DNA from 4 places in the Streptacidiphilus sp. MAP12-16 genome. Region 3 is predicted to be linked to each of the others. Evidence: riboswitches for the same ligand, from Rfam matches in the RefSeq annotation. Region 3 holds a riboswitch; each other region holds the start of a gene.

What was found. A riboswitch is a leader RNA that binds a small molecule or an ion and turns the genes downstream of it on or off. The one in region 3 is predicted to bind cyclic di-AMP.
Region 1: another riboswitch for cyclic di-AMP. It lies ahead of ABIA33_RS32965 (transglycosylase family protein); the one in region 3 lies ahead of ABIA33_RS33845 (hypothetical protein).
Region 2: another riboswitch for cyclic di-AMP. It lies ahead of ABIA33_RS05425 (transglycosylase family protein); the one in region 3 lies ahead of ABIA33_RS33845 (hypothetical protein).
Region 4: another riboswitch for cyclic di-AMP. It lies ahead of ABIA33_RS01090 (transglycosylase family protein); the one in region 3 lies ahead of ABIA33_RS33845 (hypothetical protein).

What each region holds. Positions count from the first base shown of each region.
Region 1 covers NZ_JBGCBY010000035.1:40,416-43,615, reverse strand. The annotation lists gene ABIA33_RS32975 (dihydrodipicolinate synthase family protein) at 1-25, opposite strand, end outside; gene ABIA33_RS32970 (GntR family transcriptional regulator) at 35-706, opposite strand; cyclic di-AMP (ydaO/yuaA leader) riboswitch at 1,234-1,426, shown strand; gene ABIA33_RS32965 (transglycosylase family protein) at 1,432-2,565, shown strand; gene ABIA33_RS32960 (serine/threonine-protein kinase) at 2,745-3,200, shown strand, end outside.
Region 2 covers NZ_JBGCBY010000003.1:339,579-342,778, forward strand. The annotation lists gene ABIA33_RS05415 (HAD family hydrolase) at 1-260, shown strand, start outside; gene ABIA33_RS05420 (phosphotransferase) at 656-1,594, shown strand; cyclic di-AMP (ydaO/yuaA leader) riboswitch at 1,701-1,857, shown strand; gene ABIA33_RS05425 (transglycosylase family protein) at 1,863-2,579, shown strand; gene eno (phosphopyruvate hydratase) at 2,754-3,200, shown strand, end outside.
Region 3 covers NZ_JBGCBY010000037.1:64,060-67,259, reverse strand. The annotation lists gene ABIA33_RS33850 (PaaX family transcriptional regulator C-terminal domain-containing protein) at 1-286, shown strand, start outside; gene ABIA33_RS33845 (hypothetical protein) at 370-1,578, opposite strand; cyclic di-AMP (ydaO/yuaA leader) riboswitch at 1,582-1,755, opposite strand; gene ABIA33_RS33840 (FMN-dependent NADH-azoreductase) at 1,987-2,640, opposite strand; gene ABIA33_RS33835 (MarR family winged helix-turn-helix transcriptional regulator) at 2,745-3,200, shown strand, end outside.
Region 4 covers NZ_JBGCBY010000001.1:244,344-247,543, reverse strand. The annotation lists gene ABIA33_RS01095 (chemotaxis protein) at 1-135, opposite strand, end outside; gene ABIA33_RS01090 (transglycosylase family protein) at 466-1,731, opposite strand; cyclic di-AMP (ydaO/yuaA leader) riboswitch at 1,716-1,869, opposite strand; gene ABIA33_RS01085 (D-alanyl-D-alanine carboxypeptidase) at 2,105-3,200, opposite strand, start outside.

The sequences.
Region 1 (3,200 bases), on a different contig from region 3:
AGGTCTCCGAGGTCTCCGAGGTCATGGGTCTGCCCTACTCCGCTTCGTTCTCGGGGAAGTTGCGCGCCACGAAGGCGCTGATGTGGCCGCGCATCAGCTCGCGTACGAGATCCGCGTCGCCGGCCTGTGCGGCCCGCAGGATCTCCCGGTGCTCCTGGGCCTCCCGCTGCCAGGACGGCTGCCGGGCCCAGGCCGCGCTGGACACCAGGGCCGTCTGGTCCCGCAGCTCATCCAGCGACTTCACCAGCAGCGGGTTGCCGCAGCCCGCGTAGAGGGCCCGGTGGAACGCCCGGTTCGCCAGCGAGCGGTCGGCCGCGTCCGCGGCCTGGTCGGCCCGTTCCAGCGCGAGCGCCGCCTCGCCCCAGTCGCCGCTGGACACCACTGCCGTGCGCCCGGCCGCGACCGGCTCCAGCAGCAGGCGCATGTCGTATACGCAGCGCGCCAGCTCCCGGTCGACCTCGCGCACCGCCGCGCCCCGGTAGGGGCTCATGGTCACCAGGCCGGAGCCGGCCAGCGTCTTCAGCGCCTCGCGCACGGGTGTCTTGGAGACCCCCAGACGCTCGGCCAGCTCGGTCTCGACGAGCGCCTGCCCAGGCTTCAGCTCTCCGATGAGGATCGAGTGCTTGATGGCGTCCAGCACCGCCTCGGTCCGGGACGGGAGGGCGCCGGGCCGGGAGCGGCCTGGCTGGGCGAGTGTGTCGGACACGGTTCCGGCTCCAGGGGTGTGCGTCGGGCGAAGCTGGTGCCTCGGCGGGCCAGAAGCCCGGATCGAGATCTCATATATGATGTGCCGCAGACGCTAGGACCGGCCGAGAGAGGTGTCAAGGGTCACAGCACCCAGGACCCTCCAGCCTTCAACCCGTGCCACCACGCTTGCGCGATCCATCGACGGGGGATTCAGGCCGCCGTAACCTCACAGCTCGTCATATATCAGACGTCACCAAGGAGAATCCTCCTACGTGGCCGCCACCCGTCCTGCTCGCGGCAACTGACACCCGTTCAGCCCGGACTCTGGGGGAGCGACCCCCGCCACCGCCCTCCCGGGCCAATAGCTGGCGCTGCGTCAATTGTGCATCTACCTATGCAAACAGTACTTTCAAATCAAGTAGTACCTATATAGGAGAATACGGACATTACGCCAACCTGTGCTTCCTGTGGCCATCGTCACAGGAAGTTGCGGTACAGGCCTCCTTCTGCTTAGCGTGCAGCCTGTTCGCACTTAGCGGAACCCAGAACTCCGGAACGCCGAATCCTGCCGCCGGAGGCCAAGGGCGCTCACAACCACCCACGACGGCAGGGGCGGGGGAACCAGGTAAGTCGCCGCAGCCCAACGGGCTGCGGCTTGGGGTGAAGCCGTGCTCAGCGCGGCCGGGCTACCTCACGGCCCGAATCCGACAGCTCACCTCGCAGGCGTCGGAGAGGATTCCTGCCATGCTTCTGTCCGGAAACGGCCGCCATCGTCGCCCCCGCACGAACCAGACCAAGCGCCTGGTCGCCACCGCCGGTGTCGCCGGTGCGGGCATAGCCCTCCCGCTGGTCGGCACGACCAGCGCCTTCGCCGCCCCGGTCTCGACCTGGGACGCAGTCGCCCAGTGCGAGAGCACCGGCAACTGGTCCATCAACACCGGCAACGGGTACTACGGCGGACTGCAGTTCTCCGCCTCCACCTGGGCCGCGTACGGCGGCACCCAGTACGCCGCCACCGCCGACCAGGCCACCAAGGACCAGCAGATCGCCGTCGCGGAGAAGGTCCTCGCCTCGCAGGGCCCGACCGCCTGGCCCATCTGCGGCCCCCAGGCCGGCCTGAGCCAGGGCGGCGCACCCGCCAACGTCAGCACCGCGGCAACCGGCTCCAGCACCACGTCCGTTCCCAGCAGCCACACCGCCTCCGCCCCGGCCGCGGCCAAGCACGCGGCGACCTCGGGCACGGTGAAGCACGCGACCGCGCAGCCCGCCGCCAGCGGCGGCACGTACACCGTCGTCTCCGGCGACTGGCTGTCCACCATCGCGCAGTCCCACCACGTGTCCGGTGGCTGGCAGGCGCTCTACCAGGCGAACAAGGCGACTCTGACCTCCGGCCCGAACCTGATCTACCCGGGCCAGCGCCTGGTGCTCAGCGGCGGCCAGGCGACCACCTCCGCCGACCACGAGGACTCGGCCCCGGCCTCCTCCTCGACTCAGAGCAGCAGCACCCATTCGGCCGCGCCCTCGACGTCGAACGCGACCTCGACTGGGACCTCGACCTCGAACGCGACCAACGCCTCCGCCTCGACCCTCACTGGCGACCCGCAGTCCATCGCCGCGCAGATCGTCCCGGCCGACCAGCTCGCCTCGTTCGACCAGATCATCTCCCACGAGAGCAGCTGGAACGTCAGCGCGACCAACCCCTCCTCCGGTGCCTACGGCCTGCCCCAGGCCCTGCCCGGCAACAAGATGGCCTCCGCCGGCGCCGACTGGCAGACCAACCCGGCCACCCAGCTCCGCTGGGCCCTGGACTACATGAACACCACCTACGGCAGCCCCAACCAGGCCTGGGCCTTCTGGCAGGCGCACAACTGGTACTGATCGACCCGAGAACGAAGAGCCCGGCATGCAACCTGACGCATGCCGGGCTCTCCGCACGCTCCCTCAGCGCGCCCGGGCGAGAAAGACATCGGTGACCTGGAGCACGTCGATTCCTCCGCCATGGTCGTCGAGCACGCGGCGGGTCTCCCCGAGTGCCTGCTTCTCCTACTATGTCGGGCATGAACACTGGGGGGCCGGCGATACGGCTCATCGACGACCGCTTCGAACTGCTGCAGCAGCTGGGCGGCGGAGGCATGGGCCTGGTCTGGCGGGCGCGCGACATCGCACTCCAGCGCGAGGTCGCGCTCAAGGAGGTCCGCCCGCTCGACCCGGCGATGGCGGCCGCCGACCCGGCCGGTGCTCGGGAGATGCGCGAGCGAGTGCTGCGCGAGGCGCGGTCCCTCGCCCGGCTCCAGCACCCGAACGTCGTGACCATCCATCACATCGTCGACACCGACGAGCATCCGCACCCCTGGCTCGTCATGGAGCTGGTCAGTGGCGGCAGCCTCGCCGACCGCCTGGCCCGCGACCCGCTCTCCGTTCCGGAGGCCGCCAGGATCGGACGCGGTGTGCTCTCCGCCCTGCGCGCCGCCCACGCTGCCGGCATCCAGCACCGGGACGTCAAACCCGGCAAC
Region 2 (3,200 bases), on a different contig from region 3:
ACGGTCGGAATCCCGACCCGGACTTCATGAAGCCGGACCCTGACTGCGTCGCCCGTGCCCTGGACGGGCTGGGCTGCAGGGTCACTGACCGGTGTCTGATGATCGGTGACTCCGAATCCGACTTCAAGGCAGCCGCCTCCGCGAAGGTGCGGTTTCTCGGCTTCGCGCCGACCGAGAGGACGGAGGCGCGCCTGCGAGCGGCAGGTGTCCGACACCTGATCGCGCACCTCGATGAGTTGTGCTGGGCGCCCCGCCTCTGACGCCGTGCTACATCGTGGTAACGGAGCCGTGTCCGAGGCGCGGGCAACCTCGTTCCCCACTAGGGTGGCTTTCAAACTCGGCCCCGTCCGGTGCAGAAACCAAGCCATCTTCCTGAGTGCCAGGAGCTGCCATCATCATCAGCAGTGACCTCGTTTCTCCGACCGCAGGTGTGGAGCCCGTGGTGGTTCGGGCACCCGAGGCTGTCTACGACGATCTGGTCAACTCCGTACGGCGAAGAGTCGTCTCCACAGGTGGTTTCCACAACCGGAACTATCGGGTGCGGCTGACCCCGGAGGACGCCTGCACCCTCGGACTGGGCGTCGGCACCTCCCTCCTGCTCCGGGTCCGCCGGTCCGCTCCCGAGCTGCTCCGCGTCCGCCGGCCCACTTCCGAGATGGTCTGGCGAATCTGGCCGAATGAGAGTGCCGTGCTGCGCGTCCTGGAGGACGTTCGTCGCACGTCCACGCGTGGACGGGGCGTCGACGTCCCACAGGTGCTGCACACCGATCCTGACGGCACGGCGGTGCTCATCTACGTCGAGGGCTGGACGCTCGCGGATCGGGTTCCCGCGGGGGCGATCGTACCGGCGTCGTATGTCGACCAGATCGCGCGCTTCTTCGCTCAACTGGTTCGCTTCGAGCGGCAGGACTTGCCGCCGCTCCCGAAACCGTGGGCCCCTGAGGGCGACTCCTCGGCCTTCATGGGGAGCCTGGTGCAGTTCGCCCAGACGAAGCTGGCTGATGCCCATCGGGACGAGTTCGGCTGGCTGCTCCGCGAACTGGGCGTAGGCGACGACGCCATGAGTCGCTTCGGCGCCGGGCTGCCCAAGCTGCAGGGGCGGCCGTTCAGCCTCCTGCACACGGATGTGCACCGGCAGAACATCGTGATCGACACGGCCGATCGGCTTCGGGTCATCGACTGGGAGCACGCGATGTTCGGCGACCCGCTGTACGATCTCGCGACCCATCTGTGCCGGATGCGATATCCAGCGGCGCAGGAGCGACAGGTCATCGCCGCCTGGCGGGACGCCGTCACCGAGGTGTCCCCTGCCCATGCGTTCGGTCTGGAGCGGGATCTGAAGCACTATCTGGCGTACGAGCGCGCGCAGTCGGTCTACCCCGATGTGATTCGCGCCGCACTCACTCTGGGAGTCGCACCGGACGAATCGACGTTCACCCACGCCGTGAAACGCATCGAGGCAGCGCTGGCGACAGCCGCCCCACCTCTGGGTCTTACCCCGATCCTCGGGTGCGACGTGATCCGCAAGCTCTTGCTGGAGTGGCATCGTCAGTGGTCGGTCGCGAGGGTTCTCGCCTCTCAGCAAGCGACTTGAACACCGGCGGTGCCTTGTGAATCATGCGCCTCTCTGCCTAGCCTGCCCGGAACGCCCGCATGCGCGGGCGGCCGCCTCGCGGGACGCCGAGTCCTGCCCAACCGGGGGGCGGAACTCGACTTCTCGAACGGGCAGGAGCGGGGGACCCAGGTAAGTTGCCGCAGCTCGCAAGGCTGCGGCTGGGGGTGAAGGCGCGTCAGCGCCCGGGCTACCTCACGGCCCGAACCCGACAGCTCACCTCGCAGGCGTCGGAGAGGGACACCCTGACATGGTCTTCAACGCGTCTTCCGGCCGCCATCGCAAGCCCCGCACCAGTCAGACCCGGCGCCTGGTCGCCACCGCAAGCCTCGGCACGGCCGGCATAGCCATGCCGCTCATCGCGGCGAGCAGCGCCTCCGCCGCCTCCGTGTCCACCTGGGACCGTGTCGCGCAGTGCGAGAGCGGCGGCGACTGGTCCATCAACACCGGCAACGGCTACTACGGCGGGGTGCAGTTCTCCGCCTCGACCTGGGCGGCGTACGGCGGCACGCAGTACGCGCCGACCGCCGACCACGCCAGCAAGAGCCAGCAGATAGCGATAGCCGAGAAGGTCCTCGCCTCCCAGGGCGTCGGCGCCTGGCCGGTCTGCGGCCCCCAGGCCGGACTCAGCCAGGGCGGCTCCGCGCCCGCCCTCGACACCGCGTCCCCGACGCACACCTCGACCGGGACCACCACGCACAAGTCGGTCACCCACCACCAGTCGACCGGCACCCACACCTCGACCGGCACGCACACCTCCAGCGCTCCGACGGCGACCCCGACCTCCGCTGCCAAGCCGCAGATCGGCCACGGCAACTACACCGTCAAGCCCGGTGACACTCTGTCCGGTATCGCCCGGTCCGCCCACCTCAGCGGCGGCTGGCAGCCGCTGTACCAGGAGAACAAGACCACCGTGGGCGGGAACCCCGACCTGATCCTTCCCGGTCAGAAGCTCCAGGTCGGCTGACCACAGCCGCACCGCGGGCACCTCACCTGACGGAGCCCCTACCCACCAGGTGAACTACTGGTGGGTAGGGGCTCCGTCAGGTGAGACTCGCGTCGGGTCAGGGTGGTCGGACCCTCCGCTGCGGATAGGCTCAGGGGGAAGAGCCCACCGGAGTAATCCACCAAGGAGATGCCTGTGCCGTCCATCGACGTCGTCGTAGCCCGGGAGATCCTCGACTCGCGAGGCAACCCCACGGTCGAGGTCGAGGTCGGCCTCGACGACGGCAGCACCGGGCGTGCCGCCGTTCCGTCCGGCGCCTCGACCGGCGCCTTCGAGGCCCTGGAGCTGCGTGACGGTGACAAGTCCCGTTACGGCGGCAAGGGCGTGGAGAAGGCCGTGCTCGCGGTCATCGAGCAGATCGGCCCGGAGCTCGTCGGCTACGACGCCACCGAGCAGCGGCTGATCGACCAGGCCATGCTCGACCTGGACGCCACCCCCGACAAGTCCTCGCTGGGCGCGAACGCCATCCTCGGCGTCTCCCTCGCCGTGGCCCACGCCGCCTCCGAGGCCAGCGACCTGCCGCTGTTCCGCTACCTGGGCGGCCCCAACGCCCACGTGCTGCCGGTCCCGATGATGAACATC
Region 3 (3,200 bases):
GCAGTACGCGTCGTTCACCGACACCTACGCGCCCGTCGCCGAGCGATTCGAGTACCAGCCCGAGATCGACCCCACGGAAGCCTTCGGCTGCTACACGCCGATGCTCACCCAGTGGCGCCGCCTGCCCTACCTCGACCCCGGACTACCGGCCGAGCTGCTCCCCGACGACTGGAACGCAGTGGAGGCCCGCAGGGTCTTCCAACGCCTGCACGTGCTGCTCGCCGAACCGAGCCTGCTGCACGTCCGGAAGGTGACCGGCCTGGAGCAGCAGGTCCCGGGGACCTGAGGCCGAAGGCGCGGCACCTGCTCACGATGCAGGTGCCGCGCCTTCGGACATGCGCCGGGCGAGAGCTTCCCGAGCGGGACGGCTCAGCGGTAGACGCGCACGTAGTCGGCCGCGAAGGTGATAGGTGCCGAACTGGTGGGGGAGGGGTGGTACTGCCCGGCGCTGACCGACAGGCTGAGGTTCAGGTAGGCCGACCAGTTGGCGCCGACGCCCACGCCGTCCGAGTAGACCTTGGTGCCGTTGACGTACCAGTCGACCGAGTTGGCGCCGTAGTAGGTGCCGATGGTCACCCAGGAGTTCGGGCTGATGGCGCCGCTGTTGGTGTAGTAGTCGTGGGCGGCGTTGACGTGGTTGGTCAGCTCCAGCAGGTTGGGGTTGTCGGGGTGGTACTCGAAGGAGTCGACCTCGCCGTTGCCGTTCTTCCACGTCCACAGGGCCGGCCAGGCGCCGGTACCGGACGGCAGCTTGACCCGCGTCTCGGCGTAGTCGCCCGTCCTGACCTGGAAGCCCTCGGTCGAGCCCTCGGTGGTGAGCTGGCCGGTGGTCCAGGCCTGCTTGCCGTTCTCCAGCGTGTTCGAGGACGGCGTGGCAGTGAAGGTGGCGACGCCGTTCGCGACGCTCACGGCGCTCTCGCTGAGCCAGTCGAGCTTGTTGTCGTTCGGGTTGTGGTTGCCGTACTGGAACGCGGTGCTCGTGGTGCCGACCCAGCGGGAGCCCCAGGCGATGGGGCTGTTGAACTCGTCCGACCAGGTCAGCGACTTGCCCGGAAGCGGCGAGGCCGGGGCGGCCGCCGGCGTGCTGGGCGCGGTCGTGGGGGTGCTGGTGGGGGCGCTGGTCGGGGCGCTCGTGGGCGGCGTCGTCGGCGCGGTCGCCGGTGCCGACGCGGAGGCGGCCGAGACCGTCAGCGTGCGGGAGGAGAGGTTGTGCCAGCTGCCCGCGGTGTCCTGCCAGAAGCCGAACTGGGTGTAGCTGCCGGTCGGCAGGGTGCGGCTGCCGGTGGTGATCGAGACTCCGCCCGGGCAGATCCGGACGTTGGACGCCGAGCCGGGGAAGTCCAGGTTGTTGCCGACCGCGTCGCGGATGCCCACGCCCAGCGTCCGCGCGGTGAAGCAGGAGCTGGAGTGGACCCTGAGGCTCGCCGTGGTGGCGGAACCGGCGGTCATGGAGCTGGGGGTGATCCGGTCCTGGGTGACCCTGACGGAGGCGTGCGCCGTGCCGGCCAGGGGGACGGTGGCCAGCGCGGCAGCGCCGGCTATCGCGCCGAAGCGCGCAGGGGTGGTCCAAAAGCTCATGGCAGGTTTCCTCGTGACGCCTGCGAGGTGAGCTGTCGGGTTCGGGCCTGAGGAAGCCCGGCCGCCCGGGGAAGCGGCTTCACCCCGAGCCGAAACCGGCACGCCCGTCCGGGCGTGCGCGTGGCACGGCAACTGACCTGGTTCCCCCGCTCCTGTCCGATTCGGTGCTCGGTTTTCCCGCCGGCGAGTGGACAGGATTCGGCGTCCCGGCGGCAGGTCCGCCCACGGCGGAGACTGCAGGCTAGACATACTTATGTGAATCGGACAATGAAATGTGCCCCGACTCACAGTGCGGGGGGAAACGCCGACGGTGCCCTGGCGTGGCGCTGCCCCGCCGAGCGGGAAATCCGCTGGCGGGGCAGGGCGGGCCCGGTACCGTCCGGGCAGGTCGGAGCGGTCGGGCGCGGGTCAGGCGGTGAGTGCGGCCGCGACGCTGCGGGCCCGCACCGCCGCCGCGGTGTGGGCCGCCTCGCGCTGCTGCTCGGCCAGGGGGATGAGGTCGGCCATCGCCGGGTTGCTGCCGGCGAGGGTGAGCTGGGCCTTGATGAAGGTGACGTCCAGGCCGAGCGCCTTGACCAGGACGGTCTCCAGGTACGGCTGGACCGCGTCCCAGCCGTCGCGCGGGGTGCCCGGGTCGTAGCCGCCACCGTAGCTGAGGATCACGGTGGCGGGACGGCCGCCCAGCGGCGGGTTGTCGCCGAAGGCGATCGTCTGGCCGTGCACGATGATCTGGTCCAGCCAGGTCTTGAAGGTGGCCGGGATGCCCCAGTTGTACATGGGCACGCTCAGCAGGTAGGCATCGGCCTCGACGACCTCGTCGACCAGTTGCTGGCGGACGGCGAAGGCCGCCGCCTGCTCCGGCGTGTGGGATTCGGCAGGCACGAATCCGGCCGTGATGCCGGCTTCGAGCAGGGGCGGAACGGGGGCCAGGCCGAGGTCGCGGTGGGTGACAGTGCCGTCCGGGTGTGCGTCCTGCCATGCCTTGCGGTACGTGGTGGCGATGTCCTTGGAAACGGAGCCGGCCGCGAGTGCGGAGGAGTCGATGTGGAGCAGGTGCGCCATGGGGGGCCTCGCAGATAGATAGGTGGTAACACAGCTTGTCTGTCGACAAGACTGTCTGCAACGCAGACTATATGTCAAGCAAAGCTTGCACTAGGCTGGGCCCCGTGACCGCCAACGAACCAGCCCTCCTGCCGGCAGGGCTCGAGGACAGCCTCGGGTGGCTGCTGGCACAGTGCTTCCGCGCGTACAGCTCTGCCATGGGGCAGGCCGTCGCCGAGATCCCGCACGGCCACCGCGGATTCGAGGCGCTCTCCGGCGCGGCGAACAACAGCGCGCGCAACCAGGCGGAGCTCGCCCGCCAGTTGGGCGTCGACCGGACGGTGATGGTCTACCTCGTGGACGATCTCGCGAAGGCGGGCCTGGTCGAACGGATCGCGGACCCGGCGGACCGCCGCAGCCGCCTGATCCGCGCCACCGACGCCGGAGTCCGGCAACTGGCCGCGGCCCAGCGCGCGATCCAGGACGCCGAAGCCGCCGTACTCGCGCCGCTCGCCCCCGACCAGCAGGCCCAACTGCGGGCCATGCTTCAGGCCCTGGCCTCGCACTACATCGCGGGCGCG
Region 4 (3,200 bases), on a different contig from region 3:
GTTGCGCAGCCGGATCGGGTCCTGTGCGTTGTCGGGTTCGCGGCGGTGCGTGGCCATCAGCAGTGACACGGCCGGGTAGCGCCGGGGACGCCGAAGGTCTTCCAACACGGCCGGCGTCAGTTCGATGGTGTGCAATGGTGCGCCCTCTCCTGTGGTCTGGCTCGGCGTGAACCGGGGTGAACGCCTCCCCGCGAAGCGGACCGGGCGCCTGCTCCAGGAAACCAGCGCCGCACACCGGCCGCGACTCGGCCGGGCGCGCGAAACGGGCGGGAAGCGAATACCGCGAACTGGTTCATATCGAACCACGGCCGACCCGCGATGCCCGGCAAGGAGGCGCGAGGCGCGCTTGCGAGACGTCGCTCCGCGTCAGCGGCGGCGGCCCAGCCGACAGCATCGTGCCCCTGCGGCTGACGGTTCGTCGGCTGCAGGGGCACGATGCCGGGCGGTGAGGCAGGAGAGCTGCGATCAGCTGATGCGGCCGGCGAAGTCCGGCGCCCAGTTGCTGATGGTGTCGGTCTTGACACCGGCGCCCGGGTTGGCGGCCTCGACGTACTCGCCGCCGCCGACGTAGACGGCGACGTGGTATGCACCGGCAGCGGTGCCGTCATTGGACCAGAACAGCAGGTCACCGGGCTGAAGCGAGCTCAGCGAGACGCGGGTGCTGGCGGAGGCCTGCTCCTGGCTGGTGCGCGGGATGGAGATCCCGGCCTGGGCCAGGGCGGCCTGCGCCAGACCCGAGCAGTCCCAGCTGGACGGGCCGGTGCCGCCGTAGGCGTAGGCGTCGCCGACGTGCGCCTTCACGAAAGCGACCGCGGCGGCCATGTTGCCGCTGACGGTGCTGCTGGTCGTGGCGGCGGAGACGGCCTGGGTGGCCTGCGTGACCGCCGAGCCGGAGCCGGAAGCCGAGTGGGAGGCGGCAGCGGAGGCGGCGTCGGAACCGGACTCGGCGTCAGTGCTGGCGGTGGTGCTGGAGCTCGTGCTGGAGCCGGCGTCCGAGCTGGTGGAGGACTTGGACGCGACGCCGCCGCCGAGGGAGAGACGCTGACCGGGGTAGATCACGTTCGGGCCCGCGGTCAGCGTGGACTTGTTGAGGGCGTAGAGGCGCTGCCAGCCACCGGAGACGTGCTCCTTGCCGGCGATGGTGGAGAGCCAGTCGCCGGAGACCACGGTGTAGTTGCCGGCGGTGGTGCCGGCGGACGGGGTGGTGGTCGAAGAGGTGGACGCGGAGTGGGTGGAAGGAGTGGTGGCGCCGGAGGACGCGGACGCCGAGGAGGACGAGGAGGTCGTGGACGACGACGAGGTGTTGACGGAGGCGGGTGCGCCGCCCTGGCTCAGGCCGGCCTGCGGGCCGCAGACGGGCCAGGCGGTCGGGCCCTGCGAGGCGAGGACCTTCTCCGCGACGGCGATCTGCTGGTCCTTGGTGGCCTGGTCGGCCGAGGACGCGTACTGAGTGCCGCCGTACGCGGCCCAGGTGGAGGCGGAGAACTGGAGCCCGCCGTAGTAGCCGTTACCGGTGTTGATCGACCAGTTGCCGGTGCTCTCGCACTGGGCGACCGCGTCCCAGGTCGAGACGGAGGCGGCAGAGGCGGTGGTCGCGCTGACCAGGGGGATGGCGAGGCCGACGCCGGTCAGGCCGGCCGAGGCGATAAGGCGCTGGGTGGTGTTGCGGCGGGCCTTCGGGGCACGACGGCGCCCGGTGCTGGACAGCATGAAGAAGAGTTCCTCTCCCACGCCTACGAGGTGAGCTGTCGGATTCGGGCTGGAGTTGCCCGGCCGTGCGCTGCACGGCTTCACCCCTAGCCGCGATCGCGTGATCGCGGCGACTTACCTGGGTCCCCCGCTCCTGCCGTGGTGCGGTGTGTCGGGTCTCGACGCCTCCGGTGGCAGGACTCGGCGTTCCGGAGGTGTCTGTTCCGCATAAGTGCGGACGCCTCGCACGCTAGGCAGGCGGCCGTTGAAACCACAATGGTTTGTGATGCCCGTCACCGCCGGTGGTCCCACCTGGTGCCGTTATGTGGGCATTTGAATGGATCACCGCACCCGCACGAACGGCAGTGACCCGGTGCACAGGTGCACCGGGTCACTGGGAGAAGGAGGGAAGCGGCTACCCGAGTCGGGTCAGCCTGGCTCCGAGGGAGGGCTGGGACAGCTCGCGCTGGAGCGTGACCGGGATCTTCTGGGCGTTCTGCCCGGATCCCACCTCCAGCATGCCGACCGTCGTGCCCGCCGTGCCGGTGTGCGGAACCCCGCCGTCGGCGGCAACCAGCGTGACGTTCACCAACAGCCCGCTCCAGCCGACGACCGTCACGTCCTTGGAGGCCACGACCGGGGTCCTGCCGCCGAGCCCGTCGTCCACGTAGCCGACCACGTCGCCCTTCTTCGCGACGGTGTGCGCCTGCAGCGTGCCCTCGGCACTGACGACGACCTTCTGACTGTTGATCAGCACCGAGGGCAGCCAGCCGCCGGTGCTCTTCGAGGCAGGCTGGCTCAGCACCACGCCCACGATGGTCTGCGTGGTGCCACCGATCTGCTGCTGCGCCGCCCACATCAGGCAACCGAGGGCCGCGCTGCTGGAGCCGGTCTTGATGCCGATGACGCCGTTCTTGCCCAGCAGATTGTTGTTGTTGTACGTCAACGCGTTCCCGGGCGGAGTGAACGAGGGGGTGCTGACGATCTCCCGGAAGACCGGGTCCTGCATCACCGTTCCGGCCAGCTTGAGCTGGTCGTTCGCGGTGCTCCTGGTGGTTCCGTCGAGGCCGCTGGGGTCGGTGTAGGTCGACTTGGACATCCCCAGCGCCGTCGCCTCGGCCTGCATCTTCGTCACGAACGCGGCGTCAGAGCCCGCGTCCCAGCGGCCGAGCAGGCGGGCGATGTTGTTCGCCGAGGGGATCAGCAGCATCTGCAGGGCCTGGTACTCGCTGATCTGCTCACCCTCGGTGACCTTCATCACGGACTCGCCGCCGGCCAGGCCGGTGGTGTACTCCTGCGCGGCCTGGTGGTCGACGGTGATCGTCGGCCCGGGCTCACCCGTGCTCAGCGGGTGGTCCTTGAGGACGAGATGAGCGGTCATCACCTTGGTCACGCTGGCGATCGGCACCGGGTTGTCCGAGCCGCTGTGCCCGAGGGTGCCGAGACCGGGGACCTCGGCGGTCGCCTGCCCGCTGGCGGGCCAGGCAAGGGCCGGGGTGGAGCCGGTGAAG